Regions from separate parts of the Bradyrhizobium sp. BRP19 genome, predicted to be linked through region 1. Evidence: predicted binding sites of a transcription regulator. Region 1 holds the regulator's gene; the other holds the start of a gene.
What was found. Region 1 encodes LexA, which represses DNA repair genes until DNA is damaged. Its sites were predicted from a motif close to TGTTCNNNNTGTGTTCNG; they were not measured.
Positions count from the first base shown of each region.

Region 2: a site for LexA is predicted at 3,590-3,607, ahead of I6F36_RS18850 (helicase-related protein). Genes of this name have one in related genera too.

Region 1 is NZ_JADYVZ010000001.1:210,770-226,420, forward strand. It holds gene I6F36_RS01010 (alpha-hydroxy acid oxidase) at 1-315, shown strand, start outside; gene I6F36_RS01015 (HAD family phosphatase) at 344-967, shown strand; gene I6F36_RS01020 (hypothetical protein) at 1,126-1,329, shown strand; gene glp (gephyrin-like molybdotransferase Glp) at 1,549-2,757, shown strand; gene lexA (transcriptional repressor LexA) at 2,934-3,635, shown strand; gene I6F36_RS01035 (hypothetical protein) at 4,021-4,455, shown strand; gene I6F36_RS01040 (GAF domain-containing protein) at 4,673-5,614, shown strand; gene I6F36_RS01045 (ComEC/Rec2 family competence protein) at 5,621-7,900, opposite strand; gene I6F36_RS01050 (SgcJ/EcaC family oxidoreductase) at 8,024-8,410, opposite strand; gene I6F36_RS01055 (glutamine--tRNA ligase/YqeY domain fusion protein) at 8,428-10,104, opposite strand; gene gltX (glutamate--tRNA ligase) at 10,270-11,697, shown strand; gene gltA (citrate synthase) at 11,842-13,143, shown strand; gene I6F36_RS01070 (ROK family transcriptional regulator) at 13,322-14,500, shown strand; gene I6F36_RS01075 (ABC transporter substrate-binding protein) at 14,561-15,651, shown strand, end outside.
Region 2 is NZ_JADYVZ010000005.1:280,840-296,490, forward strand. It holds gene I6F36_RS18850 (helicase-related protein) at 1-3,309, opposite strand, end outside; gene I6F36_RS18855 (DUF3108 domain-containing protein) at 4,004-4,822, opposite strand; gene rpmB (50S ribosomal protein L28) at 5,418-5,726, shown strand; gene I6F36_RS18865 (ATP-dependent endonuclease) at 5,929-7,041, shown strand; gene I6F36_RS18870 (3'-5' exonuclease) at 7,137-7,991, shown strand; gene I6F36_RS18875 (DUF2235 domain-containing protein) at 8,132-8,362, shown strand; gene I6F36_RS18880 (hypothetical protein) at 8,444-8,959, shown strand; gene ftsZ (cell division protein FtsZ) at 9,108-10,364, shown strand; gene I6F36_RS18890 (hypothetical protein) at 10,642-11,169, opposite strand; gene I6F36_RS18895 (DUF2235 domain-containing protein) at 11,484-12,818, shown strand; gene I6F36_RS18900 (PilZ domain-containing protein) at 13,164-13,409, shown strand; gene I6F36_RS18905 (iron-containing alcohol dehydrogenase) at 13,763-14,917, shown strand; gene I6F36_RS18910 (AMP-binding protein) at 14,936-15,651, shown strand, end outside.

The sequences.
Region 1 (15,651 bases):
GTGAAGGGCCGCGCCAGGATCATGGTCGACGGCGGCTTTTGCCGCGGCACCGACATCGTGAAGGCGATTGCGGCGGGCGCCGACCTCGTCGGCATCGGCCGGCTGCAATGCTGGGCGCTGGCGGCAGCCGGCGAAGCCGGCGTCGCGCGGATGCTGGAGTTGCTCGAAGACGAGGTGCTGCGCTGCCTCGGCCTCCTGGGCGCCACCTCATTCGCCGAGCTCGACAAATCCTGCCTGCATCCGGCGGCCGCCACCAACGCGCCCAGCGTGTTCAGCGCGTTCCCGCTGTTCGACCACGAGCCCTATCGTTACTGACGCGCCATACTGAAGTGAAAAGGACGCAATGACATCGCTCTCTCCCGGCAGCGCGGATGCGCTGCTGTTCGACCTCGGGCGCGTTGTGCTCGACATCGACTTCTCCAAGGCGATCGCCTGCTGGGCGGGACATGCCGGCTGCCAGCCCGAGGCCATCATCGCGCGCTATGTGCGCGACGAGGCCTACCGGTTGCACGAGATGGGCAAGATCAGCGATGGGGACTATTTCGCCTCGCTGCGGTCCTCGCTTGGGATCGGCATCTCGGATGCGCAATTCCTGGAAGGCTGGAACGCGATTTTCGCCGGCGAGATGCCTGATATCGCCGAGCTGCTGCCGCGAGCGGCGAAGCAGATGCCGCTCTATGCCTTCTCCAACACCAATCGGCCGCACGTCGACTATTTCTCGAAGGAATATGCCGGTCTGCTCGGCCATTTCCGCGAGCTGTATCTGTCCTCCAGCATCGGCCTGCGCAAACCGGATGCCGAGGCCTTCGACCATGTCGTGGCGGCGATCGGCGTGCCGGCCGAGCGCATCGTGTTCTTCGACGACCTCGCCGAGAACATCGAGGGAGCGCGGGCGCGCGGGTTGACCGCCGTGCATGTCACCTCGCCGCGTGATGTCGGGAACGCATTGAAAGCACTGGGGATCTGAGCCGCGGGAAAGCCCGGAGCGCGCTCACTTGCCGGAACAAAAACTGCTGAAAATGTGGAACCTGATCACTTTGTGCATTTTTATACAGAGTTCCGGGAACGGAATACCACCCTTCGGACTCATGAGTCCGTTGGGACTTCTACATTGGACTGATCGACGTGCTGGGCAAGACCTATCTCACCAAGCAAGCCTCTCTCCTGCTCGAATTCGCCAGAACCACCTCGGATTCTGACCTCTCCGCCAAGCTGATCAGCAAGGCCGCCGACCTAAAATCCCAGGCGGACCCGCTGCCGGACAAGGATCAGGGTCCCAAGCCGCCCGACGTCGCGGACATCAGTCCGGGCGATCCGACGGGGCGTTGAACGATGTTGGCCGTGGCGCTCGTCATTCTCGTCCTTGCCATGGCAATCCTCGTTCCGGTCTGTCTCGCCTTCCGCATCATGCCGTGGCAGAGTTGAGCCGACCTCCTCCACCCCGCGATCACGCAGGATAAATCATCCCGCGTGCTGCTTTGCCTCACGCCTGCACTCGGCTAGAACTCTCGCCGCCCATTGACTGATGTGCTCAGCAGGAGTTCGCTCTTGGCCCTGATGCCGGTTTCTGACGCGCTCGCCGCGGTGTTGGCCGGCGTCGAGCCGCTGGCTGAACAGATGGTTTGCCTCGACGAGGCCTACCATCGTGTGCTCGCCCGCGATGTCGCGGCACGGCGCACGCAGCCGCCGGAGGCAATGTCGGCGATGGACGGCTATGCCGTGCGCTCGGCCGACGCAGCCATCGATTCCAGCCTGACCGTCGTCGGTGAGGTCGCAGCGGGCCGGCCGTTCGCGGGAAGCGTCGGCCCCGGCGAAGCCGTGCGGATCTTCACCGGCGGCGTCGTTCCCGACGGCGCCGATGCCGTCGTGATCCAGGAGGACACGGCTGCCGACGGCAAACATGTCACGATCAAGGAAGCCGCCATTTACGGCCGCCACATCCGCCCTGCAGGCGTCGACTTCCGCGAAGGCGACGTGCTGCTGCGCAAGGGAATCCGCCTCACCGAGCGCGATCTCGCCCTTGCCGCCGGAATGAATCATCCGCATCTCGCCGTCATCCGCCGCCCGAGGGTTGCCGTTCTCGCCACCGGCGACGAGCTCGTGATGCCGGGCACCACGCCTGGTCGCGGCCAGATCGTCTATTCCAACGGCTATGCCCTGCATGCGCTCGCCCGCAGCGAGGGCGCCGAGACCATCGACCTCGGAATTGCCGCCGATACACTGGAGGCGACGTCCGCCGGCATCCGCCGCGCGCGCGAGAGCGGCGCCGACATCCTGATCACGACCGGCGGTGCCTCGGTCGGCGACCACGACCTGGTCCAGCAGGCGCTCAAGGGCGAAGGCATCGCGATGGCGTTCTGGAAGATCGCGATCCGGCCGGGCAAGCCGATGATGCACGGTCGGATAGGCGCGATGCGCGTGATCGGCCTGCCCGGCAATCCCGTGTCGTCCTACGTGTGCGCCTTCCTGTTCATGGTCCCCTTGATTCGCGCCCTGTCGGGCCGTTCAGCGATTCATCATCGGCGCGAGCGCGCCGTGCTGGGCCGCGATCTCGCCGCCAACGACCAGCGCGAGGACTATCTGCGTGCGCGGCTGGAGGAGCGCGACGACGGCACGCGCGTCGCCCTTCCGGTCAGCCATCAGGACTCCTCCCTTCTTGCGAATCTCGCTGCGGCACAGGTACTTCTGGTGCGCGCACCGTTCGCGCCGAAGGCCGAGGCCGGCACGCCTTGCGAGGTGCTCCGGCTGCCCGTCTGAGCCGCCCAGCCACACGCATTCCGCGAGCTTGGCCGCGTTCACCATAAATTAAGCAGTTGCGGAACACATATCGAACATATAGTGTCCGTTCATGATTTGTTTCGAGGATGTAGCGGCTTAGTGCCGGCTTCATCGTGTCGGAATCGAACGACATCAACCGGGGGACTTTGGTCGAGATGTTGACGCGCAAACAATACGAGCTTCTGCGGTTCATCAGCGAACGTCTGAAGGAAAGCGGCGTGCCGCCGTCCTTCGACGAGATGAAGGATGCGCTCGACCTGCGCTCGAAGTCAGGCATCCATCGCCTGATCACTGCGCTCGAGGAGCGCGGCTTCATTCGCCGCCTGCCCAACCGCGCCCGTGCCATCGAGGTGATCAAGCTGCCCGAGCTCCAGGCCGCCGCCGGCAATCGCCGCGGCTTCACCCCGAGCGTGATCGAGGGCAATCTCGGCAAGGTGCGCGCGAGCTCCAGCCCGCCCGCCGACGAGGGCGAACGCCCCGTCGCGGTGCCCGTGATGGGCCGCATCGCCGCCGGCACGCCGATCGAGGCGCTGCAGACCCGCAGCCATACCATCAGCGTGCCGCCGGACATGCTCGGCTCGGGCGAGCACTACGCGCTCGAAGTGCGCGGCGATTCGATGGTCGAGGCCGGCATCCTCGATGGCGACATGGCGCTGATCCAGCGCAACGAGACCGCAAATACCGGTGACATCGTGGTGGCATTGATCGACGACGAGGAGGCCACGCTCAAGCGCTTCCGCCGCCGCGGCGCCTCGATCGCGCTCGAGCCCGCCAATGCCGCCTACGAGGTCCGCATTCTTCCGCCGAACCGCGTGAAGATCCAGGGCAAGCTGATCGGGCTTTACCGGAAGTACTGATACGGGAAACATCAAGCGCCGCGCGCGTTTCGATCGGCATCGGCGATCCAGGATCGGAGCGGATACTTGTCCGCTCCGGCTGGACGGTTTCTCTGGTTCTGCGCCGGCTGTCCGGTCCATCTTCCCGCGCGACATTCCCCCGCGCAGGCGCGCAGCCATTTCTGCTTCGCCGGTAGAGTTGTGCCGGCAGTGCTGATAGCTCCGGCCGAATGCAAGGACGCGAGGTTTGTTCCTATCGAATCCGGGAAAGATAATGTGATCGCGCGCTGCGGACGCGAGCCGCAGATTTGCCCATAACCGAGCAGAGCGTTGTATGCTTCCACTCTGATAGAGGCCTGCGCCTCGAAAGAGACGCGGGTCGCTATCCCAGCATGAGGAGCACCCGATGTGTGACTACAGCCTGCATGCCGTCGCGACGCGCCCCGCCGAAGTCGGCGAGACGATCGTCACGACAACCTTCCGCGGCACCTCGACGCGCGGTTTCGCTTCCGAAGCCGATCCCTCCGTCGCGGTCTGTCTGCTGCCGGGGACGGAGCTCGCTTTCGCCGACAACGTCCGCTACGACAACCGCTGGATCTGGACGCGCACCGTGAACTCTCGCGTCGGCAAGTTCGGCAAGATCGACCCGCACATTCCCGATCGCCATCATGACGCGATCGAATTCCCCGACGGCAAATACGTGCTGGTGACGCAGCTCGTCGAAGGCCAGCGCGCGACCGTGCTGCAATTGCCGGTGACGCAGCCAGCCCCCGAGCGCGAGCACAAGCCGCAGATCGTCGCCGACACGCGGCCCACGATCACGCGCCTGCCGATCGGCTGACGCCCTTCGGCCAACAGGCCGAGCCCGGGATTGAAATTGCCGTCGCCGGCCGAGGCCGGCGAGCCCGGTAAGTTTGTGTTTCAGGACATTCGATCGGCGAGCCCACCGCCGCGCCTCGTCGTCGCACGAAGTTTGGGCCGTGCTGCCCGCATTTTGAACGTCCGCTCCGCAGCCAAATGACCGATGCTGTCGTGGTTTGAGGCGGCGGACACGCTCGATGAAGACCTTCATTCGCGTCGTTGAACTTTGGGTACCCGACCGGACGCGCATGCGGCTGGAATTCGGCGGCGGCCTCTACGACGATGGGCTGTCCGCGTTCAAAGCCGTCAGCGAAGAGCTGCACTTCGGATATGACGAGGGACTTCCCGGCAAGGCCTGGGCCTGTGGCCACCCCGTCATCCTCACGAAATTCGCCAACTCCTATTTCAAGCGGACCGATCAGGCCGCTGCGGCCGGCCTCACCTGCGGCGTGGCGGTGCCGGTGTTCGCGGGCGAATTCCTGCAAGCCGTGCTGGTGCTGTTCTGTGGCGACGACGAGGCGCACGTCGGCGCGATCGAACTCTGGCACAACGATCCTGATCTCTCGCATGAGATGGGGCTCGTCGATGGCTATTACGGCACCGCGGACATGTTCGAATTCAACTCCCGCCACACCAGATTTCCGCGCGGCTTCGGCCTGCCCGGACGCACCTGGAAGGCGGGCCTGCCGCTGATCATCAAGGACTTGCACGACGCCAAGAGTTTCCTGCGCTGGGAGGACGCCGCCAAGGTCGGGATCAATCTCGGCGTCGGCGTGCCCTACCGAACCGGTACCAAACAGACCTGGGTTCTGACATTCCTCTCCGCGCAGGCAACGCCGATTGCACGACGCTTCGAGATCTGGGTCCCGAACGAGGACCGTTCGGCGCTGGTCTTTCGCGCCGGCGATTGCAGCGCGCAGACCGACCTCGCCGCACGCTATGCGGCGCAGTCCATCGCCAGGGGCGAAGGCAGCATCGGCGGCGCCTGGGCCGCCGGCATGCCCGCGCTCAACGACGATCTCACCTGTGACGGCTCGATCGCCGGCTCCGAAGCCCGCGCAGCCGGGCTGAGCCGAATGGTGGCCCTGCCGGTCATCGGCAACGGAAGGCTTGACGCCGTGCTGGCCTGGTATTTGTGATCCGCGTCAATCGTCGGCCTGCAAGTCGGCCTCCGATGGCGTTGCGTCCCGATTGCGGGGCACGGCCGCCTTCGGCACGAGGCTGCCGTCGAAATCTCCCTCGCCGGCGCCGGCCGGCAGCCAGGGACGGCTTGCTCCCCTCGTCCTCACCGCCTGCACCGAAAAGCCCTCGCCGCGTCTCGTCAGAGCCAGTGCGCCCTGACTGGCAAGACGCGCCCGATCGACCACCATCGCCGCGCAATCGGGTGGCGCAGGCCGCGCCGTCACCACCAGCGCGGCGCGGCTGCAATCATCGGCCAGCGCGTCGATACGCGTCGCCAACGCGATCAGTCGTCCGTCCGCGAGCGGCGCCACGCAGCCGGACTCGTCACAGGACACCCCACTCGCCAACGAGGCGTTGCCGGCATCGCGCGGATCGGCATCGGCAGCCAACCACTCCTTCAGCAGGAAGCTGTCCTTGCTGGCGCGGATCACCTGCAAGCGCCCATCCCCGCCCCGGATCGCGACGCTCGCGCCATCCCCGGCAATCAGGATATCGGGCTGCCGCACCGACAGTCCCCAGAGGATCGCTGCCAGCAGCACCAGGGCGCCGGACCAGCGCAAGGGCGTGCGCAACAGGCCCATCACGATGAGCCCGAGGCTCGCTGCGATCAGCGGCGCGATCCCGAAGGCGGGAATGCGGCCGACGGCGCCCGGCAGGGCCGCCACCCAGCGCGCGACCAGGACCATCCACTCGATGCCGATCCCCATCAACCACCAGAACACGCCGTCGAGCCCGAAGGGCGCCGCGAGCAGCCCCAACAGCCCGGCCGGCATCACCAGCGCCGAGACCACCGGCATGGCGCCGAGATTGGCGAGCACGCCGTATGGGGTCACGCGATGGAAGTGGAAGGCGGCGTATGGCGTGGTCGCGAGCCCCGCGATCAGCGAGGCCAGGAACAGCATCGCGATCTCGCGGCCGCCCCACAACGCGATCCGCGCCGTCGCGGAATGATCGGGCGATGCGAGCAGATTCGGCATGCCGATCTGCACCAGCGCCACCAGCCCGAGCGTTGCCGCAAACGACATCTGGAAGCTTGGATGCACCAACGCCTCCGGCGCGACCGCAAGCACGATCAGCGCGGCAACCGCCAGCGTGCGGAAGGTGATGGCGCGGCGGTCGACCATCACTGCGATCAGCACCACCGCCGTCATGAAGAACGATCTTTGCGTCGCAACCTCCGCGCCCGACAGCAACAGGTAGAACGCGGCCGCGACCAGCGCCGCGGCGGCCGACCATTTCTTGATGGCAGAGCCGGCCGCCAGCCCCGGGATCAAGGCCAGCAGCGCGCGCACCGCGAAGAAGACGACGCCGGCGACGACCGCCATGTGATAGCCGGAGATCGACAGCACATGGCCGAGTCCCGAGACGAACATGGCATCGTTCACGGGCGCGGTGATCGCATCGCGCCGCCCCGTGAGCAGCGCCGTCGCAATCGCGCGGTTGTCGCCTTCGAGCGTTGCGCGGATGCGCGCGTCGATCGCGTCGCGCAGGCCCTGCATGAAGGCGGCATAGCGCAGCCGCAGGCCGCCGCCATCCGGCGGTGTGGACGCCGTGATCGCGCCCATCACGAAGCCGGAGGCGCCGATGCCCTGGAAGAACATGTCGCGCGAGAAATCATAGCTGCCGGGGCGCACCGGCGAGATCGGCGGCATCAGCCGCGCCTTCAATTGCACGAAGCTGCCGACCTCCGGCGCCGTGCCCTTGCGCACCGAGAGGCGGACGCGCTCGAGCTTGACGTCGCTGCGCTGCGCCTCCATCGCGCTGACGCGCAGCACGAAGCGATCGGTGCGCTCGCGGATGTCGCGCGCTTCCACGAAGCCCGACAGCGACACCGAATAGAGCGGTTTTGCCAAAACGGTGTGCGCGATACGCGCGGTCTTCCAGGTCGCCACGGCAAAACCAGCCGCGACCGCCGCGAGCATGATGGCGGGCGCAAACAGCCGGCTCCGCCGGAGCAGCACCGCGCCGAGCATCAGCGCGATGGCTGTGGCGGCAACCACCCACAGCACCGGCTCATGATCGGCGGCGAAATAAAGCGCAATGCCGCCGCCGAAGGCGACCGGCACCCACGGCAACAGCCGGCCAGGCCCGGCCTCGCCCCGAGCCCATTGGCGCAGCGTCTCGATGATCGCCGGCCAGATGCCGAGGCCCGCTGGCGCCAAGCCGCCGGCCGGGGCGGCGCGGCCGACCGGCCACGTCCCGGCAACTCCCTGGGACCGTCCTGGCCGGCCCGGCTCCGCCATTCCCCTGCACCTTACGATACGCGACGGCTGCGGAGGCTACCGGACCGTGCGGCTGCACGAATAGCGGTACGGATCGGGAACAGGCGAAGAGCGCCCTACTTTTCTCCGGGCTGGCGCCCGTTGCTAGATCAGCGGCGCCTGCGAGGAGGCGTGGTGATTGACGATCTTCCACTCGCCGTCCTCGCGGATGATGACCCAGCTCATCTTGACGACGAGATCATCCCGCTCGCCCGCGAGATCGAACGTGATGGTCGCGGCCATGTTGATCAGATCAGGGCCGGCCTGCGCGGCGTGCACATCGGAGAACGCGGCGCTTGGCCTGCGCCAGCGCGGCAGGCCGTTGAAGTATTCGGCGACGCCGTCCCGGCCGCGATAGAGCTTCGGGTTGGAGCCGAAGAAGAATGCGTCCTTCGCATAGAGCGAGGACAGCGCGGCCGCATCGAGCGTCGCGAAGCCGGCGCACCATTTCGCGATGATGGCGGAAACGATGGCGTCGGCCTCGCTGCTCATGTCCTGCTCAGCCCTTCTCAACCCTTGGCGACTTCCTTCGCGAACGTGTCGCGCAGACCGATCGTGCGCGAGAACACCGGCTTGCCGGGCGTCGAGTCCTTGTCACGCACGAAATAGCCCTGGCGCTCGAACTGCATCGGCTCGGTCGAATTGCTCTCCGCAACGGACGCCTCGACCCGCGCATCGGCGAGGATCTCCAGCGAGTTCGGGTTGAGATCGGTCGCGAAGTTCGAGGCATCCGGGCTCGGATTGGCGAACAGCTGGTTGTAGATGCGGATCTCCGCCGGCTTGGAGGCCGCCGCCGGCAGCCAGTGCATGGTCGCCTTGACCTTGCGGCCGTCGGGCGCGTTGCCGCCCTTGGTCGCGGGATCATAGGTGCAGCGCAGCTCTACCACCTCACCCTTGTCGTTCTTGATCACGCCGGTACACTTGACGAAATAGGCATAGCGCAGCCGCACCTCGTTGCCAGGCGACAGGCGGAAGAACTTCTTCGGCGGGTTCTCCATGAAGTCGTCCTGCTCGATATAGAGCTCACGGCCGAACGTGATCTTCCGCGTGCCGGCCGAGGGATCGTCGGGATGATTGATCGCCTCGAGCTCCTCGGTCTGCCCTTCCGGATAATTCTCGATCACCACCTTGAGCGGCTTCAAGACCGCCATGCGCCGCTGCGCCGTGCGGTTCAGCTCCTCGCGGATGCAGAACTCCAGCATGCCGACATCGACCACGCTGTTGGCTTTGGCGACGCCGATGCGCTTGACGAACTCGCGAAGTGCAGCCGGCGGCACGCCGCGGCGACGCATGCCCGCCATGGTCGGCATGCGCGGATCGTCCCAGCCCGCGACATGGCCGTCGCGGACCAGCTGGGTCAGCACGCGCTTGGACAGCAGCGTATAGGTGAGATTCAGCCGCGCGAATTCGTACTGGTGCGGCTGTGAGGGCACCGGCAGCTTCTCGATGAACCAGTCGTAGAGCGGCCGGTGGTCCTCGAACTCCAGCGTGCAGATCGAATGCGTGATGCCTTCGATGGCGTCCGACTGGCCGTGGGCATAGTCGTAGCTCGGATAGATGCACCAAGCGTTGCCGGTGCGCGGATGGTGGGCATGCAGGATGCGGTACAGCACGGGGTCGCGCAGGTTGATGTTGCCCGCGGCCATGTCGATCTTGGCCCGCAGCACGCGCGCGCCGTTGGGGAATTCGCCCGCCTTCATGCGGCGGAACAGGTCGAGGTTCTCCTCCACGGAGCGTTCGCGGAACGGCGAATTCTTGCCGGGCTCGGTCAACGTGCCGCGCGAGAGGCGGATCTCCTCCTGGGTCTGGTCGTCGACATAAGCGAGGCCGTCGCGGATCAGCTGCTCCGCCCATTCGTACAGGCGGTCGAAATAGTCCGAGGCGAAGAACAGGTTCTTGCCCCAGTCAAAGCCGAGCCAGCGCACGTCGGCCTGGATTGAATCGATATATTCCTGCTCTTCCTTGACCGGGTTGGTGTCGTCGAAGCGCAGGTGGCAGCGGCCCGGAAACTCCTGGGCGACGCCGAAGTTGAGTGCGATCGACTTGGCGTGGCCGATATGCAAGTAGCCGTTCGGCTCCGGCGGGAACCGGGTCACGATCTCCTTGTATTTGCCCTGATCGAGGTCGGCCTGGATGATGTCACGAATGAAATCGCGCCCAACCTCAGCTGCCACCGGTTCTGTCATTACGAAAATCCTGTAGGGAAATCAGCGGTCCTTCTGCCAAATTCGCGTGGCCGCGCCAAGAGCTTACAAGAGCTTAAGCAAGGCCTGCCGGGTCCGCCGTCGCCCTTTAGTTATGTCCCGTTCCTGCTATACACCACCGCCTCCAATGCATAGGCCCTGCCAAGAATGTCCGATTCCGTCGTCACGCGCTTCGCTCCCTCGCCGACCGGCTTCCTCCATATCGGGGGCGCCCGCACGGCGCTGTTCAACTGGCTCTATGCCAAGAAGCACGGCGGCAAGATGCTGCTGCGGATTGAGGACACCGACCGGGAACGCTCCACGGAAGCGGCGATCGGCGCCATCCTCGACGGGTTGAAGTGGCTCGAGCTCGGCTGGGACGGCGAGGTCATCTACCAGTTCGCCCGCGCCGCCCGGCACCGCGAGGTCGCCGAGCAGCTGCTCGCCGATGGCAAGGCCTACCGTTGCTACGCCACCGCCGAAGAGCTCGCCGCCATGCGCGAGAAGGCGCGCAGCGAGGGGCGCACCCGCCTCTATGACGGCATGTGGCGCGACCGCGACGCGGCCACGGCTCCGAGCCACGTCAAGCCCACCATCCGCCTGCGCGCGCCGCAGACCGGCGAGACCGTGATCGAGGACCAGGTCCAGGGCCGCGTGGTCTGGCAGAACGAGAACCTCGACGATCTCGTCCTGCTGCGCGGCGACGGCAACCCGACCTACATGCTCGCCGTGGTGGTCGACGACCACGACATGGGCGTCACCCATGTGATCCGAGGCGACGACCACCTGATCAACGCCGCCCGCCAGAAGCAGATCTACGATGCGATGGGCTGGGAGCTGCCCAGCATGTCCCATATCCCGCTGATCCACGGCCCGGACGGCTCGAAACTCTCCAAGCGGCACGGCGCGCTCGGCGTCGATGCCTACCGCGCGATGGGGTACCTGCCGGCTGCGCTGCGCAACTACCTGGTCCGGCTCGGCTGGAGCCACGGCGACCAGGAGATCTTCTCGACCGAGGAGATGATCGACGCGTTCGATCTCGGCAGCGTCGGCCGCGCCGCCGCCCGCTTCGATTTCGCCAAGCTGGAAAACCTCAACGGCCACTACATCCGCCACGCCGACGATCAATCGCTCGTGAAGATGTTCGAGGACGTGCTCGACCACGTCGTGCCGAGCCGCGACGAGATCAAGGCCAAGTTAAACGACACCACGCGCGCGCAGCTGCTCAAGGCCATGCCGGCGCTCAAGGAGCGCGCCAAGACATTGATCGAGCTGATCGACGGCGCCCATTTCATCTTCGCCGACCGGCCGCTGGCGCCGGATCCCAAGGCGCAGGCGCTGTTGACGCCCGAGAACCGCAAGCTGATCGGCCAGCTACATTCCGCGCTGGAGAAAGTCGAGACGTGGAGCGGCGCCACCACCGAGGCCGCGCTGCGCGCCTTTGCCGAGGAAAATAGTCTCAAGCTCGGCGCGGTCGCCCAGCCGCTTCGGGCGGCGCTCACCGGACGGACGACGTCCCCTGGTATATTTGAGGTTTTGGAGGTGCTTGGACGCCAGGAAAGCCTCGGCCGACTTAGGGATCAGTCTACGACGTAAGTCGACCATGCGTGCGGCGATCTTGCAGCGCACATAGCAATAATATACCCATCTCCTCCACATTCTGGAACATCCGGCCTGCCCCCATGGTCGCCCTGGGGGTCTCCGGCTCCGGCCCGTCTCACCACACATCGGGGACCTCTGATGGACGCAAAAGAAAGCCCAAAGACCGCGACGCTGACGGTCGGAAACAAGAATTTCGATCTTCCGATCCTCAGCGGCAGCGTCGGGCCTGACGTCATCGATATCGGCAAGCTCTACGGCCAGTCCGGCCTGTTCACCTACGATCCGGGCTTTACCTCGACCGCGAGCTGCCAGTCCAAGATCACCTATATCGACGGCGACGCGGGCGTGCTGGAATACCGCGGCTACCCGATCGAGCAGCTCGCCGAGCATGGCGACTTCCTGGAGACCTGCTACCTCCTGCTCTACGGCAACCTGCCGACCGCCGCGCAGAAGAAGGATTTCGACTACCGCGTGACCCATCACACGATGGTGCACGAGCAGATGGCCCGCTTCTTCCAGGGCTTCCGCCGCGATGCCCATCCGATGGCGATCATGGTTGCCGCCGTCGGCGCCCTCGCCGCGTTCTATCACGATAGCACCGACATCAACGATCCGAAGCAGCGCATGATCGCCTCCATGCGCATGATCGCGAAGATCCCGACGCTGGCTGCGATGGCCTACAAATACACCGTCGGCCAGCCCTTCGTTTATCCGAAGAACTCGCTCGGCTTTGCCGAGAACTTCCTGAACATGTGCTTCGCGGTGCCTTGCGAAGACTACAAGGTCAGCCCGGTGCTCGCCGACGCGCTGGAGAAGATCTTCATCCTGCACGCCGACCACGAGCAGAACGCCTCGACCTCGACGGTGCGCATCGCCGGCTCCTCGGGCGCCAACCCGTTCGCCTGCATCGCGGCCGGCATCGCCTGCCTCTGGGGCCCGGCCCATGGCGGCGCCAACGAAGCCGCGCTGAACATGCTCTATCAGATCGGCACGGTCGACAAGATCCCCGAGTTCATCGCCAAGGTGAAGGACAAGAATTCCGAAGTCCGCCTGATGGGCTTCGGCCACCGGGTCTACAAGAACTACGATCCGCGCGCCAAGATCATGCAGAAGATGTGTCATGCCGTGCTCAAGGAGACCGGCCATGGCGACGATCCGATGCTGAAGGTGGCGATGGAGCTCGAGAAGATCGCGCTCAGCGACCAGTACTTCATCGACCGCAAGCTCTACCCGAACGTTGATTTCTATTCGGGCATCACGCTGAAGGCGATGGGCTTCCCGGTCTCGATGTTCACCGTGCTGTTCGCGGTCGCCCGCACCGTCGGCTGGATCAGCCAGTGGAGCGAGATGATCGAGGATCCCCAACAGAAGATCGGCCGCCCGCGCCAGCTCTACACCGGCGTCGCCAAGCGCGATTACGTGCCGATCGACAAGCGCTAACGTCAGGCCATCACGCCTTTCGCAGCGGCGCCATCGCAAGATGGCGCCGTTTTGTTTTGCGCCCGCACTTTCCTCGTGCTGCCGCGCACAACAACAAGTCCATGCTCACGGCGGCAAGCGCCTTGACAGCCTAAATGCTCCGCGCGCATTCTTACTCTAAGTAAGAATGACGACAGGGATGGAAATGCCGGAGCAGCCGAGAAGTCGGCGGCAGACGCGCGCTGCCATTTTGACTCATCTGCTTCAGTCGGGCGGCTCGTTTCGTCCGCCACTGGCCAAGGCCGTGCGTCTGTCGGAAGCGAGCCTGTCGCGCATCCTGCTTGACCTGAAGGCCGAAGGCCTGATCGAGGAAGTGCGGCGCCCTGCCCCTTACGTCGGCGGCCCGACCGGTCTCGTGTCGCTGGACCACGCGGTGGCGCTGGCAGCCTTCGAGCTGACGACGCAGCGGCTCAGCGTCGGGGTCGGCGGCCTGTCGGGTGAGCTGCACTACACCGAGCGTGTGCCGCTCCCGAAGACGCCTGACGTCGAGACCGTCGGCCGGGCATTTCGCGAAGCGATGACGTTGTTGCGCGACTGGACGCGGCGCCGCCGGATCACCCTCTCGCAGATCGGCGTCTCGATTCCCGGCCTCGGCCGTCTCAGCATATCGGCCAATCCGATCATTCCCTGCGACGTCGCTCGCATCAGCGACATGTTCGGCGAGATGTTCGCCGGCGTGCCGCTCGAATTCACCAATTCGGTTGTCGCGCATGCCACCTTTCACCGCTGCCGCACGGAAAACTACCCGTTCAACGACACGCATCTGTTCGTGCTCGTCAGCCACGGCGTCGCCGGCGCCTGGATGGATGATCCGGCCGAGACCGATGCTCTGCAGCCAATCGAGCTCGGCCACATGGTGTTCGGGCCTGACGGACCGCGCTGCCGCTGCGGACATCACGGCTGCGTCGAGGCCTATACGTCGATTCCCGCGCTGGCTGCGCTTCTCGGCGTTTCCGAGACCGAGCTGCTCCAGCTCGGCAACGAATGGGTCAACACGGTCCCGATCTCATCGCGCGTGCGGCAGGATTTGCGCCGTCGGCTGTTCCGGCTCGGCCTTGCGATCGGCAATACGCTGAACGTCAAGCCGTGCGGCGGCGTTGCGATCAGCGGCTGGCCGTCGCTTCTCGCTGAAGAGGATCGGCAAGCACTGGTCGATGGCATCGACGCCTGCCTGCTGGGCGGACGCAAACTGGCGCAGGTCTCCCTCGCCTTCGTGCCGCCGTCGACCGGCAACGATCCGCAGGCTGCGCTCGCCTTCGCCGCCTTTTGTCTCGCCAGCCGTGGCGGCATGCCCGCGGCATCGACGGAGGCGGCCTGACATGCGCTGAGCCCAAACGGCCTGTAAAGCGCGAAAGATTTCACACCGGGAGGAACTGCCATGCCGATCACAACAACAAGGCGTCGTCTGCTCGCTGGATCTGCTGCCGCGCTCGCATTTCCGCACCTTGCCCGCGCGCAAGGCGCGGCCAAGCCGCGACTGACCGCGATCTCGCAATGGTCGGCGGGCAGCGACGGGGCGGCCATTACGGCGCTCGGCAAGAAATTCGAGGAGAAGGGCGGCGTTTGGCAGCACTCGCCCGTCCCCGGCTTCACCACCGAGATGATGAACAAGCTGCGCGCGCAGATCATGGCCGGCGATCCGCCGGCTTGCTCGCAGCTCAAGGGGCCCGAGATTGCGGCCTGGTCGAAGATTGCGCCCACCGTAAATCTCGATGCCCTCGTCGCGGCCGCCGGCTACGAGAAGGTCGTCGCTCCGGACCTTGCAAAGCTGCACAAGCCCGGCGGCAAATGGATTGCGCTGCCGCTACAGATCTACAGCACCAACATGCTCTTCCTGTCCAAGCGCGCGATGGACAAGGCGAAGGCGGACAAGGTCCCCGTCACCTGGGCCGACTTCAACGACCTCGCCGAAAAGATGAAGGCGGGCGGAGTCGCTTCTCCCATCGCCAATGGCGGCACCCGCCCGGACGACGGACAGAAATTCGAGGCGGCTCTCGCGGGCATCAGTCCGCTCGCCTATCGCGCGGCCATCATGAATCTCGAGAAGAAGGCCCTCGAGGGTCCGGAGATCAAGGCCGCGTTCGCCCAGGTGCGCAAGATCGCCGACTGGATGGACCCCAACGTCGGCGCCCAGCATTTCTCGACCAACCTGAAGCGCTTCATCGACGGCGACATGGGCATGATGATCATGGGCGGATGGGCGCAGGGCGTATTGCGCAATGCCGGCTTCAAGCTCGAGGACTTCATGATTGCGCCAGGCCCGAGCGACAACGGCAAGCCGGTCTTCCTGTTGAATGCCGACGCCTTCATCTTCTGGCAGCGCAAGGAGGCGGACCTGCAAGCCGGCCAGACCCTGATGGCTCAGCTCGTCATGGATCCGGCGATCCAGACCATGTACTCGCAGATCACCGGCTCCATCCCCGTGCGCACTGACGTCGATCTATCAGGCGAAGGCTGGTCGGAGGGGCA
Region 2 (15,651 bases), on a different contig from region 1:
CGACTCGCGATCGCGGCGGTCACGGCCCTTGTCGCGGTCGCGGCCACGATTGTCGCGGCCCTTGTCGCGATCTCCACCGAACTTCTTGTTGTCGCGGTTGCGATCGCGATCCTTGTCGCGGTCTCCCTTGCCCTGGAAGCTGCGATTGCGGTCGTCGCGGCGCTCACCGCCCTCGCCGCCTTCACGCGGCTTGCGGAAGTCGCGGCCGCCATCGCGGCGATGGCCGCCGCCATGACGATGGCCCGGCTTCGCGCCGTCGGCGGCTTCGCCGGGCGCGGCGCTCGCTGCATCGGGTGCAGCGCCGGGCCGCGGACGCTGGTTGTTGTGACGCTGATGGCGATGGCGCTCGTGGCGCGGCTTGCGATCTTCGTGACGACCGGCAGGGCGCCAGACCTCGACCAGGTCGGGCTCGGCCGGTGCGACTGTTGCCTCAGGCGCGGCAGCATCGGGGGATGCAGCAGCTTCCGTCGCGGCGGTCTCGGCGGCGGCCGCTTCGAGGCCGGCAGCCTCGGCGGGCGTCGCAGCCTCTTCTGCGGGCGGCGCGATTCCGGGGGCGTCCTCGGGGGTGACGGGCGCTTCCGGAGAGGCTTCCAGCGCCGGCTCCTTGTGAGCCTTCTCAGGAGCGGGCTCGTCGTGCGGCTCCATGCCGGGGGCGTCTTCGACCGTGACGGATTCGGCCGTAGCATCAGCGGCCGTGGCCTCAGCCGGCAGGCCGGCAACGGCCTCGGCTGCAGTCTCGGTCGAGGTCTCTACGCTGCCTTCAACGGGCGGCGTCTCGGCCGCGACGGTCTCGGTCACGACCTGCTCGGTCGCGACGGGCTCGGTCACGACAGGCTTCGGCGGCAGCGGCGGGCGCTTCTCCATGCGATAGCCGAGCGCGCGCAGCACGGAGGCGAAATCCTCGCCGGCAGATCCGGTGAGCGAGGTCATCGCCTGCGTCACCACGAAGCTGCGGCCATCGAACGCGCCGGCGGGCTTTTCGCCCGGCGAATTCTCGCGCCAGGCCAGCGCCGGGCGGATCAGGTCGGCGAGGCGCTCCAGAATGTCGACGCGCACCGCGCGCTCGCCGGCCTGCTTGTAGCCGAGCACGCGATAGGCATCGCGCGGCAGCGCCTTGTCGACCGGGAACGAGGTACGGCCCGAGGAGGCCAGATGCTGCGCGCCCGAGAGCGCGGAGAGATCGACATTGTCCTGCTTCAGCGCCCAGAGCAGCGCGGCAAGCGCACGCGCGGCGGGCTTGAGCAGGCCGGGGAAATAGATGTGATAGGCGCCGAAGCGGACGCCGTATTTGCGCAAGACGGCGCGCGAGGACTGGTCGAGATCTTTCAGCTCGCTGGCGATCTTCGGACGCTCAAGCACGCCGAGCGCCTCGACCAGCTGATAGGCGATGCCGCGGGCAATGCCGGTGACGTCCTCGGCCTTCGACAGCTCGAACATCGGCCCGAGCAGCTTTTCGATGTGCGTCTTGAGCCAGAGCTCGAGCCGCGCCTGCACCTTGTCGCGGGGCGCGCCGGTCAGGCGCTCGTCCGAGATGATGCGGATGCGCGGATGCAGCGCCTCGTCCGCGGCGGCAAGGCGGGCCACGGCATCGCCGGTCCAGCGGATGATGCCTTCGGACGTCAGCACGAACTGATCGTCCGGCGCATTGCCCAGCTTTTCGGCGCGCGCGTTGATCTCGCCGGCGAGCACCGCTTGCGCTGCAGCCTGCAAGGCCTTCGCATCGGAGCCGGCTTCCGCCGCATCCGGTGCAAAGGTGAAGCCATCGAGGCGGCCGATGACATGGCCTTCGACGATGACTTCGCCGGTCTTGCCGATTTCAGTATTCAAGCTCGTGTTCTCCCGCAGGCGGCGCATCAATACACTGGTCCGGCGATCAACGAAACGCTCAGTCAAGCGTTCATGGAGCGCATCCGATAATTTATTTTCGACCTCCCGCGCGATCCCCTGCCAGCGTTCCGGGTCTTTCAGCCAGTCCGGGCGGTTGGCGACGAAGGTCCAGGTGCGGATCTGGGCGATTCGGGCCGACAGCGTGTCGATGTCGCCGTCGATGCGGTCGGCCTGGGTGACCTGGGACTCGAACCAGGCATCGGGAATGCAGCCCTTGCGCATCAGGAAGCCGTACAGCGTCGTCACCAGCTCGGCATGGGCGGCCGGCGACAGCTTTCTGTAGTCCGGGACCTGGCAGGCTTCCCAGAGCCGCTCCACGGCGGCCTTGCCATGCGCGATATCGCGCACCTCGCCGTCGCGGGCGGCGTGATCGAGCACGCGCATGTCCTCGGCGATCGGCGCGCGCGTCAGCGTCTCGTGGCCGGGGGCGAGGTTCAGCGAGACCTGGAGCGCGCCGAGCGAGGAGAAATCGAGCTTCGAATTACGCCATTGCAGCACCTTCACGGCATCGAAGGTGTGGTTCTGCAGCGCGTTGACGAGCTCGGGCTCGAACGGCGCGCAGCGGCCCGTGGTGCCGAAGGTGCCGTTGCGGGTGGCGCGGCCGGCGCGCCCTGCGATCTGCGCGAATTCGGACGGCGTGAGGCGGCGGAACTGGTAGCCGTCGAACTTGCGGTCGGAGGCGAAGGCGACGTGGTCGACGTCGAGATTGAGGCCCATGCCGACGGCATCGGTGGCGACGAGATAATCGACGTCGCCGTTCTGGAACATCGCCACTTGCGCGTTTCGTGTGCGGGGCGACAGCGAGCCCAGCACCACGGCGGCGCCGCCATGCTGGCGGCGGATCAGCTCGGCGATCGCATAGACTTCATCCGCCGAGAACGCGACGATGGCGGTGCGGCGCGGCTGGCGCGTGATCTTGCGATCGCCGGCGAACTCGAGCTGCGACAATCTGGGCCGCGTGATCATGGAGACACCAGGCAACAGGCGCTCGATGATCGGGCGCATGGTGGCGGCGCCCAACAACAGCGTCTCGTCGCGGCCGCGGCGGTTGAGGATGCGGTCGGTGAAGACGTGGCCGCGCTCGAGATCGGCGGCGATCTGGACCTCGTCGACGGCGAGGAAGGAGACGTCGATATCGCGCGGCATCGCCTCGACGGTCGAGACCCAATAGCGCGGGTTCTTCGGCTTGATCTTCTCCTCGCCGGTGACGAGCGCGACGCTGGCCTCGCCGGATCGAGCGGCGATCTTGTTGTAGACCTCGCGCGCGAGCAGGCGCAGCGGCAGGCCGATCATGCCCGAGGGATGCGCCAGCATCCGCTCGATGGCGAGATGGGTCTTGCCGGTGTTGGTCGGCCCGAGCACCGCAGTGACGCCCGCGCCGGGTGCGCGCTCGGAAGCGAAGGGGGAGGAGGAAAAAGCCATGTCTAGGGGATTAGGTAATGGCGATTTGGGCGAATGTCAGTGCTGGATGGGGCGGTGAGGGGGCTGGCTCTTCGTTCCTCATCCTGAGGAGCGCGTCAGCGCGTCTCGAAGGATGAAGGCCCGGCTGGTGCTGCTGGGCGAGCCAAGCCCCTCGCCCTTCGAGACGGCCGCTTGCGCGGCCTCCTCAGGGTGAGGGGCACACCGCGGGCGTGAAAACGCCCGCCCCAAATCCCGCGCAACTGTCTCACTTTGCGACGCTTTTCCCGTTCGCTTTAAGCTTCGGAACGACTCTAGAACGAATCGCGGCCGAATCGCTGACTCCCCTGTGAGTCCCGTTCCGTTCACGCAACATGTCGCGGGACTCGTCTTGGTTGCGCACTAGATGGAGTTTTGCGGGAGCGCACAAGCGAGCGGACTGGTTAAAGCTGGGGATGGTGTCGAGTCGAATCAGAATCGGGGCGGAGTCAAATGGATTCCCTGCGGCGGGGGTTGGTCAAACGAAGAGTGCGAAAACAACCCCATGCACAGTAGGTAAGTCGTTGAAATCATTAGGGCGCGCTTTTGGGCCCCCATTTCGCTCGTCATTCCGGGGCGCGACGCAGTCGCGAACCCGGAATCCATCGCGCAACCGTCTCTGTAGCCTGATTGATTCCGGGTTCGCGCCAAGGGGCGCGCCCCGGAATGACGGAGAAACTTACTGCGTCTTGGCGACCCTTGGCGGCTGGGGCGACGTGATGAAGCTGGTGGCTTCCAGCATGGCCGGGCCGAGCGGCGTCGGCACTTTCAGCCAGAACGGGACCAGGATGCGCGTGCCGGCGATGGGGGCGAACGCGATCTCCATGTTGCGCTGGGCGGCGAGGTATTTGATCACCGGGCGGTCGGGAATGTAGCCGGCGATCGGCACGAAATAGATCGCGCAGACCACGACCGGGCCCTTGTACCCCTTCTCCGCCTTCACGGTCTCCATGCGCTTGAAATCGAGCTTGAGCTCGTAGCGCATGCGGCCGTCGAACACGGGCGCGGAGCTGTGGCAGGCGTCCTGCGAAACGGGATCACCGGTGCCGGGCACGCGCAGCAGCGAGGCGGTCATCGGGTCCCAGACGCCGCGGCGATGCGCCTCGGTGACGACGATGCGGTCCGGATCGACCGGCGGCTCCGGCAGGATGGCAAAATCCTTCACATTGCCCTTGTCGAGGGTGATGCGGATCTCTTCGGTCTTCTTCTGGGTGGTGGTGGAGGCCTGGTAGCCGGTCGCAACCAGCGCGCCACCAACGACGCGCCCCTGGCTGGCGCCGGTGCCGGACCCGCCCGTGAACGACTTCAAAAGCCCGGTGGTGCCGCCGGCGGCCGCCGCCGAGAACACGTCGTCCTGGATATCGATGTTCCAGGCGCCCTTGCCGACGGGAATGCCGGCCAGCGTCGCTTCATATTGCGCCTCGAGCTTGCCTTGCGCCGCCGCGGGCGCTGCGCCGGACGCCAGGCCCAGCACCGCCGCCAGGCCACAAAGCGCCATCAGCCGGCCGGCCAAGGGGACGTCCAAGCGGACGCCCCGACACAGACAGGCTGAGCGCAGGACTTGCGCGAAATGAAGCGTTGTCGGCACGAAATAATCCAATCAGAGCGCGATGTGCTGTTACTTAAGCGAAAACCGGCGGCAAACAATGTGTCGGGGCGTGCAGCCCCGGGAACTCCACCGGACTCTTCGACGGCGAATACGCCCTTTATGTGATGGTAAGGCGCGACAATCATTGCCGTTTTGGTGATCGGACGGTAACGGAGGACGTTCCGAGCTCTCCCCACCCTCCGCCGTCATGCCCCGCGAAGGCGGGGCATCCAGTACGCCGCGGCCTCTCGACTCTGGCCGCGCCGCTGCGGCGTACTGGATCGCCCGGTCAAGCCGGGCGATGACACGGAGCGCGGGGCACGAGATCCCGGGTTCGGGCTCTGCCCGCCCCGGGACGACGGGCCAAAAACGGCCCGTCGCCTTGACGCAAGGCCCCTTCCCCCCTATACGTCCGCCCGCTCCCTGCAAGGACGAAAGAATTTGCCCCCGTGGCGCCGAAATGGCGGCCGCACTCGTTGGGGGTTCGAACTAAAGGATTTATGCCATGTCTCGCCGCTGCGAACTGACGGCCAAGGGCCCCCTCGTCGGCCACAAGGTCAGCCACTCCAACATCAAGACCAAGCGGCGCTTCCTGCCGAACCTCGTCAACGTGACGTTCATCTCGGAAGCCCTGGGCCGCAACGTGCGCCTGCGCGTCTCCACCAACGCGATCAAGAGCGTCGACCACAATGGCGGCCTGGATGCCTATCTGCTCAAGGCCAACGCCGACGCGCTCTCCCCGCGCGCCGTCGAGCTGAAGCGCGCCATCCAGAAGAAGGTCGGCGACACCCAGCCGGCCAAGCAGGCGAGCTGAGATTTTTCAGGATAGGGCGGGGGCTAAGTTGCGTCGCGTGGCGTAGGCTTAGCCGAGTAGAGTTCGAGTAGCGGCCGGATCTGAAGATCCGGCCGTTTTTGTTTGTGCGGCGCAGGCGAATTTTTCTGCTGAAAGCTAACGAGAGACGGATTGATTTTGATCAAAGCTCGAACAACCATGACGTGCATTAAGTCGAGAGCTTTTGTCCGAGGCCAATTTGAAAATAAGCCATCTCTCAATCGAGAACTTTCGAGGAATTCGCAACGCTAGCGTGCTCCTTCCGGACCATGCCGTCCTCATTGGGGACAACAACGTCGGCAAATCGACAATCCTGGAAGCCCTCGATTTGGTTATGGGACCAGATCGTCTCTCGCGACAATCACCAATCGATGAACATGACTTTCATCTCGGTCAGTATCTGGCCAATGAGGCGAGCCCAAACGGCCCTGCGCCGCACATTACCATAGGGGCAATTGTCACCGGCCTTTCCGAAGAACAACAAATACACTTTCGAGACTACATCGAGTGGTGGGACACATCGAAGCAGCAACTATCAGACGTTTCCGCCCCCGCAGAGCTCGATTCGTCGCCGACGATTCCTGCTTTACGTGTCTCATTCATTGGCAGATACGATCCCAATGAAGACGACTTCGAAGGACGAACGTACTTCGCCCGAACTTTGGAAGAGGACGAGACTCCCGCGCATTTTTCAAAACCAGACAAACAAAAATGCGGGTTCTTATACTTGCGCCCGCTCCGGACCGGCGGGCGCGCGCTTAGTCTTGAACGAGGGAGTCTCCTCGACATCATTCTTCGTCTGAAGGAAATCCGTCCCAAGATGTGGGAAGCTACTCTTTCCGAACTATCGACATTCGACGTAGCGGGCGATCCAGAGTTAGGCATCTCCGGAGTTTTAGGCAGTATTGATAGGGCTCTGAAGAAATACGTACCTCGCGAGTGGGGCATTCAACCTCATCTTCGAGTATCAGCTCTTACGCGAAGGCATTTACGTGAAGTTATCACCGCCTTCATCGACACGGGAGCCGGGTCGTACTCCGCCCCTTATTTTCGCCAGGGCACGGGCACCATAAACCTGCTACTCTTGGCAATGCTGTCTCAGATTGCAGAAGACAGACAGAACGTGATCTTTGCTATGGAGGAGCCAGAAACCGCAATTCCTCCATATGCTCAAAAACGCATCGTGCATGAGTTACGAAAACTTTCCGCGCAGACCCTCTTCACGTCGCATTCCCCCTATGTGCTGGAGGAATTCGCTATCGAAGAAACTGTCGTGTTAACTCGAACCAAGCGTTAGCGGCGTTGCGTGGTCAAACGCTGCAAGCAAGACAGCGGCGGCTAAGGGCAGGCAACAAGAATTGGACGGTCGCAGTTCTTGTTCCGACAAAGCGAATGACTCGGCAAGTCTCCGAAGCTTTCCGATCGGCGACAGCCAAGATGCCCTCGATAGCACATTCAGCCATCGTCGACATGGAAGGCCCTATACTCGCTGCCGAGTTGATTGCTTATCTGCTACAGCAAGAAGCGAGCACGAACCTTACCGGCTTCATCGAGCTGCTATGCGCGTTCTATCGTGGCCGCGATGGGGACGAGCCTGGCAAAGGAAACCTCACGGAAGCAGACGCAATCCAAAAAGCTTACTATAAGCGCCGCAAGAAATGGACCGTTGACGACCCATGGCCCGCGAACAGTATCGTTCAAGCAATGCGACGCACTGTAAACGAAGTTCACTCGCTACAGCTCTCAGGCGACCCAGATCGAGATTGGCTAGAGATAAGAGCCGTGCTCGAGAAAAGTGATTGCCCACGGCTTAGGGAGATCGCGGAAGAGGCTCGCTGTATTCGCATCTTAGAGCGGGGCACGGCGCTACGCCAGGCCCTGTCTCTGGATTGGCGTGTTTATGGCAGATACGAAAATGGCTTAGCAATCGTCAGACAAGCATTCGTGCAGGAACATTTCGCGACAAACAGTCGACCCGAGCGTGGAGTGATCATTATGAATATGCACAAGGCTAAGGGTAAGCAGTTTGATGAGGTCATAATCTTCGAAGGCTGGCCACGCTTCGTCGGACGGAAGATTGCTACGAATCCGGATCGGATAGTGCGCAACAACATCGCCAACGAAAACATGAGTCAAGATCGCCAAAATCTCCGCGTCAGCGTAACGCGCGCTCGATTTCAAACCACAATCTTGACCCCGAAAGGCGACCCCTGCGTACTACTATTGCAGAACCTGCCGTCGTCTTAGTCCTAGCGAGCATATCACGTTTCTCGGCCACGACACGCACACGCGCGTGATCTTGATAGCTAGGCCACAACAAACATCCTGCTCCCCGGTCGCATTTTCCGCCATACTCACCCCGAGAGCATCACCTGAACGCACATCCCGTGGAGCACGTGTCGACACCGACCGCAACCCCTCACCGACGAAACCTCGTCATCTGCTGTGACGGCACGGGCAACAAAATCTCCGAGAACATCTCCAACGCCCTGAAGCTCCATCGCTGCCTGCGCAAGCCGGACAACACGCAGCCGCGACAGATGGCGCCCTACGTCTCCGGCAGCCGGCACCGCAGCGCCACCCGTAAACACCCCCCGCGCGCGTTAACCGTCCATTAACCAACGCACCCTAGCCTGCTGCAATCGTCCAGCCATCACTAGCTCGAAATCCCTTCCCGGTTCGCTCCAGGAGAAGCGCGGATGTGCGTTGAGTTGTTGACGTATGCCGATCTCGGTGCCCGCCTCAATGTCTCGCGCGAGGCCGCGCGGGCAGTGGCGCGGCGTCGGCGGTTGCCGCGCTCGCGGTCGGGGGACGGCAAGGCGGTGGTGAGCGTCGATCTCGCCGCGCTCCGCTACACGCCCCGCCCGCGACGAGCCCGCCGGGCAGATCCCATCGGGGTCTCCCTGGCCAGGATCGAGGCCGTCAAGACCGAAGTCTTCAAGGCGGAGATCGCGCGGCTCGAATCCGTCGCAACCGCCTACAGGGCCGTGTTCGAGCGCGAGCGCGAACGTGCCGATCGCCTCGCCGTCGAGCTGACGCAGGCGACCGCCGAGACGACGGCCGCCAATGCATGGGCGGCACGACTGGAAGACGAAGTGGCGGCGCTGCGGAGCGATCGCCGCCCTGGCGGCTCGATCGCAGGACACGCGGCGCGCCGGTTGGGACATCTGGCCGCCTTCATCGTGCAAGCAGACCGCGCGGCTAGAGCGCGATGAGATTGGGATGAATCGTCATCGCGCTCCAGGTTTTTGTTCGAGCATGATCTTTTCGGAAAACCGCTTCGCACTTTTCCGGATCATGCTTGCAGGTAGCACGCGAGACTTTCTTTAACCCCCGGCTTGCCGGAGCAATCGCGAGGGAAGAATGACTGGCAACACCGATATTCATGAAATGAAGGCCCGCATCGTCGTGTTCGGCGTCGGCGGCGCCGGCGGCAATGCCGTCAACAACATGATCACGGCCGGGCTGCAAGGGGTCGAGTTCGTGGTCGCCAACACCGACGCGCAGGCGCTGGCGATGTCGAAGGCGAACCGCCTCATCCAGCTCGGCACGAAGGTGACCGCGGGCCTCGGCGCCGGCTCGCAGCCGGAACTGGGACGCGCCGCAGCCGAAGAGGCGATCGACACGATCCGCGAGCAATTGACCGGCGCGCACATGGTGTTCGTGACTTCAGGCATGGGCGGCGGCACCGGCACCGGGGCTGCACCCGTCGTCGCCAGAATCGCGCGCGAGCTCGGCATTCTCACCATCGGCGTCGTCACCAAGCCGTTCTATTTCGAGGGCCAGCGCCGCATGCGCTTTGCCGAAGCCGGCATCGAGGAGCTGCTGAAGACAGTCGACACCCTCCTGATCATCCCGAACCAGAACCTGTTCCGGGTGGCCAGCGAGAAGACCACGTTCGCCGACGCCTTCGCCCTTGCCGACCAGGTGCTTTATTCGGGCGTGGCCTGCATCAGCGACCTCATCGTCAAGGAAGGCCTGATCAATCTCGATTTTGCCGACGTCCTCTCCGTCATGAAGGAGAAGGGCAAGGCCATGATGGGACGGGGCGAGGCTTCCGGCGAGAAGCGCGTGCTCGCCGCCGCCGTGGCCGCGATCTCCAATCCGCTGATCGAGAATCCCTCGATCAAACGCGCCAGTGGCCTCATCATCTCCATCACCGGCGGCAAGGATCTGATGCTGTACGAGGTCGACGAAGCCGCGACCCGGATTCGCGACGAGGCGGACCCGGACGCCAACATCATCGTCGGTGCGTCCTTTGACGAAAGCTTAGAGGGCATCGTCCGCGTCTCGGTGGTGGCGACCGGAATCGATAATCTCGATCCGGCGCAGGCGCACCCGGTGGAAACCGCCCTCACCCAGCTCGCCGGCAGGCTGCGCAATGACGGCCGTCGCATCGCCGATCGCATCGAGCGCAGTGCCCCCCTTCCGCAAGCGGCAAGCCCGCCGCTGCGGCCGCAGCCGCACCACCCCGTGGGACCGCCGGCACGGCCGAGCCTGGACCATGCGCAGCAGGCGGCGCTTCAGCCGCTCGATGCTTACGGCCGCGCGCCTGCACGCAATGCGCCCGACGAGGCCGTTCTCGATATTCCGGCCTTCTTGCGCCGCTCGGCGAGCTGAGTGGTCGAGCCGGGCTGCGGATCGGACGACCAGCGAGCCAAATAACAGGTCGTGATCCCGGGGCTCGCGAAGCGAGAGCTATGATGCGCAATTGCGCATCGGAGGATCCATTCAGCCGCGGTGACCGTTGAGCAATGGATTCTCAGGTGCGCAATTGCGCACCGTAGTTCGCGCCAAGGGGCGCGCCCCGGAATGACGGAGCAAAGCAGCACCTGAGGAGCCCGCCTCAAGCGGGCGTCTCGAAGGATACGCCGCAACGAAACCAGCCGCCGATGCTTCACGCCGCCGTGCTGCGCGGGCTCTCGGCGGTTTCCTTCTTGTCCGTTTCCTTGTCGCGGGACAGCCAGGCCGGAAAGCGAAGCAGGCGTTCGTTGGTGTCCTTCGGCAGTTCGATGGGCGGGGCTTCAACGGCCGAACTCGGCAAGTCCAGCGCCGCGTGGCCGGATCGCACTGCATCCGCGCGCTGATCCAGTTCACGCAACAGGGGATCGAGCACGCTGTCGACCTCGGTCGCCACCGACACCAGGAAACTATTGAGCTCGCGCGCCTCGGGCACAACGGCCGCAGCCGATTCGACCGCCCTGGAGAGACCGTCCACGACAGGTGCAAACGCTCCGGCGGCTTGCTTGATTCGCGTCTTGATCAGTTCGATCTCGCTCAGGACGCGCTCACGCTCCCGCCTTTTCTTCTCCTCCGAAAGGCGGGCTTCAATTTCGGCGATCTGGGCCGTCAGGGTCGTGGCTTCAGATGCGAGCGCATCGCGTCTGCCGCGCGCGCGATCGAGATCGCGGCTGAGATTGTCCACTAAGTCGTCCCTTGCGAACATGGCTTTGCTCCGTAGGACAGGCGTTCTGCCCTGTAGGACGGCCCTGGCGCGAACCGCCAGCCTCGCCACCGACCGGATGGCCGGATCGGCCGAAACAGGCATCAACTTCCGCCGCGTCACATGGGCCGACATGGTGATCCCCCATCGTCAACATTAGGCAACCGCATGGTTAACAAGAGGTTAATGTCAACACAGCCTTCGGCCATGGGACCGGGTGCCGGCGACGTCGCCTCCTCGCTGCCATCCATTTTCCGCTATACTCGCCCCGGTAGCATCACCCGGAGGCGCATCCCATGGAATCCGCCCACACCGCCGACCACAAGCCCGCTGGCAAGAACCTCGTCATCTGCTGTGACGGCACCGGCAACGAGATCTCGGAGAACATCTCCAACGTCCTGAAGCTCTATCGCTGCCTGCGCAGGACGGACAAGACGCAGCCCAGGCAGATGGTGTTTTACGATCCCGGGGTCGGCACCATGACGGAGCCGTCGACGTGGGGGCGCTGGAAGGCCAACATCAAGCTGGTGTGGGGGCTCGCCACCGGATACGGGCTCGATGACAACGTGCTGTCGTCCTATAGCTTCCTGGTTCAGCATTACGCGCCGGGCGACAAGATCTATTTGTTCGGCTTTTCGCGCGGGGCTTACACCGTGCGCGTGCTGGCGGGGCTGATCCACAAAATTGGCCTGATCTCGCCGGAGCAGGCGAACCTCGCAGGCAGCGGGCTCATCGCCTACAAGCAATATTCCGGCAGCGGGCGCGGCAACGACGTCGAGGATATCAAGAACATCGTGTTCGACGAGAGCGGGCCGCTGCCGAAGGACGAATTCGACCTCGCCGCGCAGTTCGCGCGCATCACCTCGACGCGCTGGCCGACCATCCATTTCGTCGGCGTCTGGGACACGGTGGCGAGCGTGATCGTGCCGCGCGCCGATCGCTTCTACTGGCCGAGCCTGGAGGAGCTCGCCTTCACACTGCGCGATCCCAGCATCAGGATCTTCCGGCAGGCGATCGCGATCGACGAGCGGCGGCGCATGTTCCGCCTGAAGCCCTACGCGGAGCCGCAGGAGTTCTGGAGCAACCGCTACGTGCCCGACGAGAAGAAGGTGCCGCAGGACATCATGCAGGTGTGGTTCGCCGGCGTGCATTGCGACGTCGGCGGCGGCTATCCGGAGGCCGAGAGCGGCGAGTCCAAATATCCGCTGCTGTGGATGATCGACGAGGCCGAGAAGGCCGGGCTGAAGTTCAACCCGCGCACGGTGAACCAGCTCGCCTGGGGCATCCAGCGCAAGAACTCGCCGTTCACCTACGCCGAGCCCGCTTTTACCGGCAAGAGCGGCATGCTGCACGATTCCATGACGGCGGCCTGGCGCCTGCTGGAGTTCTTGCCGAAGCGCGCGAAGTACAGGGAATGGCCGGCGCGGAAAGTCTATTTCGGCTTCTACATCCCCGATGGCGAGCCGCGCCTGATCCCCGAAGGCGCGCATGTGCATGAGAGTGTGCTGAAGCGCATGGCGGTGGAGCCGGGCTACCGGCCGGTGAACCTGCCGAAGGATTACGTGACGGTGCCGATGCCGGTGCCGCCGGGGGCGGATGTGGGGGCGGAGGTGGAGGGGGTGACGGGGTGACTTCCCTTCTCCCCTTGTGGGAGAAGGTGGCATAGGCGGCCTACGGCCGCCGTCTTAAGCATACGCCGACGCGTAGCGTCGGCTACGGCGCCGGATGAGGCGTTGTTGCCGCGCGTGGGACCGTTCGCGAGGATAGAACCCCTCACCCGGCTTCGATGCTTCGCATCGAAGCCACCCTCTCCCACAAGGGGAGAGGGGAAGCGCACTCCGCTACCGCTGCTTTTGCCTTTCGCTGACACTTTTCGTTAAAATTCTCGGGCGCGGCTTAGGGGGATCGCATCAACTCTTTTCCATGATTGGGACAGATCAGCCGCCGCGACCTGCGGAGTTGGAGGAGACGTGCCAATGCATCCGCGCAAGTTTGTCCGTGTGAAGCCCGCGGGCCTGGTGTCACGCCAGGCCAAGATCATCACCGACCCGCGCGCGCCGGTGATCCCGTGCACGCTGATCGACTATTCGCCCGGCGGCGCCTGCGTCGATCTCGGCGGGCAGGTGACGATTCCCGATCGCTTCGAGCTGCTGCACGTCAACACCAAGAAGCGCTGCCGCATAGCCTGGAAGCGCGGCACGCGCGTGGGCGTGGTGTTTTGAGGGAATAGCGGCCGGTTGCTGGCCCTGCCTTTTTGGCAAGGACTCGCCTTGGAGAGATTTTCCCCTGCAGCCATCCTTCGAGACGCCCGCTTTAAGCGGGCTCCTCAGGATGAGGGTGGAGTGCGCGGCGGCAGTTCTCGACGGGCACCGGCGCCGATGAGCCTCATCCTGAGGAGGCGCGTAGCGCCGTCTCGAAGGACGAGGCGTGCGCGCCGGCCGCCGCCACATCTCATCTTCAACAGCCCCGCCCCTCGCGCTGCGAAACGGCCAGCGTCTTCGCGCATGACTGACGTGGCGGGGTCGGCTAGATTGCGGCCACAACAACACCAACGAATTGTCCGGGGAGGACAGGCGTGCACCAGGGACGTGTCGTGTTCGGCGCGATCGAGGAGGTCGTGTTCGGCCATCCTGCGGCCGAAGCCATCGTCGCGCAGATGGACCGGCTCGGAACAAGCCGCGCCTTCCTGATGGTGTCGGGGACGCTGAACCGGCAGACCGATGAGATCACGAAAATCAGGGAGGCGCTCGGCTCCCGCTGCGCCGGCCTGTTCGATGCCATGCCGGCCCATACGCCGCGCGAGGCGGTGATCGCGGCGACACAAGCGGCGCGCGCGGCGGAGGCCGATCTGATCGTCACAATCGGCGGCGGTTCCATCACCGACGGCGCCAAGGCGGTGCAGCTCTGCCTTGCCAACGGCATCGACGATATCGCGGGCATCGACCGCATCCGCGTGCACAAGGGCGTTGCGCCCGAGATGAACGCCCCTCACGTGCGGCAGGTCAGCGTGCCGACCACGATCGCCGGCGGCGAGTTCTCATCGATCGCCGGTGTCACCGACCGCGCGAGCCACGTGAAGCAGATGCTGCGGCATCCGCTCGCGGTGCCGCGCGCGACCATCCTCGATCCGGCCATCACCGTGCACACGCCGGAATGGCTGTTCCTGTCGACCGGCATCCGCGCCATCGACCATTGCGTCGAGGCGATCTACTCGCGCGAGACGCATCCTTACGCCGATGCGCAGGCGGTGAAGGGCCTCGCCATGCTCGCCGATGCGCTGCCGCGGGTGAAGGCCGATCCTTTAGATCTCGATGCGCGGATGGACGCGCAGATCGGCACCTGGCTGTCGATGGGGGCGCTCGCCGCCGGCGTTCCCATGGGCGCGAGCCACGGCATCGGCTACGTGCTGGGCGGTGCCTTCGACGTGCCGCACGGCTACACCTCCTGCGTCATGCTGCCGTCGGTGATGCGCTGGAACGCGCGCGACAATGCCGAGCGGCAGATGATCGTCGCGGCGGCCATGGGCTATCCCGGCCGCAATGCTGCCGACGTGCTCGACGCCTTCATCCGCTCGCTCGGCATGCCGCGCAGCCTTGCCGACGTGCGCATCTCGCCGGAGCATTTCGATGCGATCGCGGAAGCCGCGATGCGCACGAACTGGATTCCGCGCAACCCGCGCAAGATCGCTAGCTCCGCCGATGTGCGCGAGATCCTGCTCCTTGCCGCCTGATCGACATCCGGAGGATCGATGTACACAGGTCACCACGCCCGCCTGCGTCCGCTGCAGCCCGCCTTCATCATGGCGGCGACCGGCGAGGCCGTCACCTATCGCGACTTGGAGGCGCGCAGCAACCGGCTGGCGCACTTGTTCCGCCAGCACGGCTTGAGGCGGCTCGACCATTATTCAATCTTCATGGAGAACAATGCGCGTTATCTCGAAGCCTGCGGCGCGGGCGAGCGCTCCGGGCTCTACTACACCTGCATCAACTCGTTCCTGACGCCGGGCGAGCTCGCCTATCTGCTCGTCAACAGCCAGTCGAAGATTTTGATCACGTCGATGGCCAAGCTCGCCATCGCGCGCGAGGCGATCGAGGCTTGTCCCGACATCAAGCTCTGCATCGTCGCCGACGGCCCGGGCGAGAGCGAGCGCATCGTTGGCCTATCGGAGGTGACCGCCGGCCTGCCGGCAACGCCGATTCCCGACGAGTGGCTCGGCACCGCCATGCTCTATTCCTCCGGCACGACGGGACGACCTAAGGGCATCCTGCGCCCGCTGCCGGAGGAGAAGCCGAAGCACAATCTGCCGCTGTTCGATTTCCTGTTGAGGCTCTGGCACTACCGCGAGGGCATGGTCTACCTGTCGCCGGCGCCGCTCTATCATTCGGCGCCGCAGGCGGCCGTGAACCTCACGATCCGCATGGGCGGCACCGTGATCATCATGGAAAGCTTCGATCCCGAGCGTTA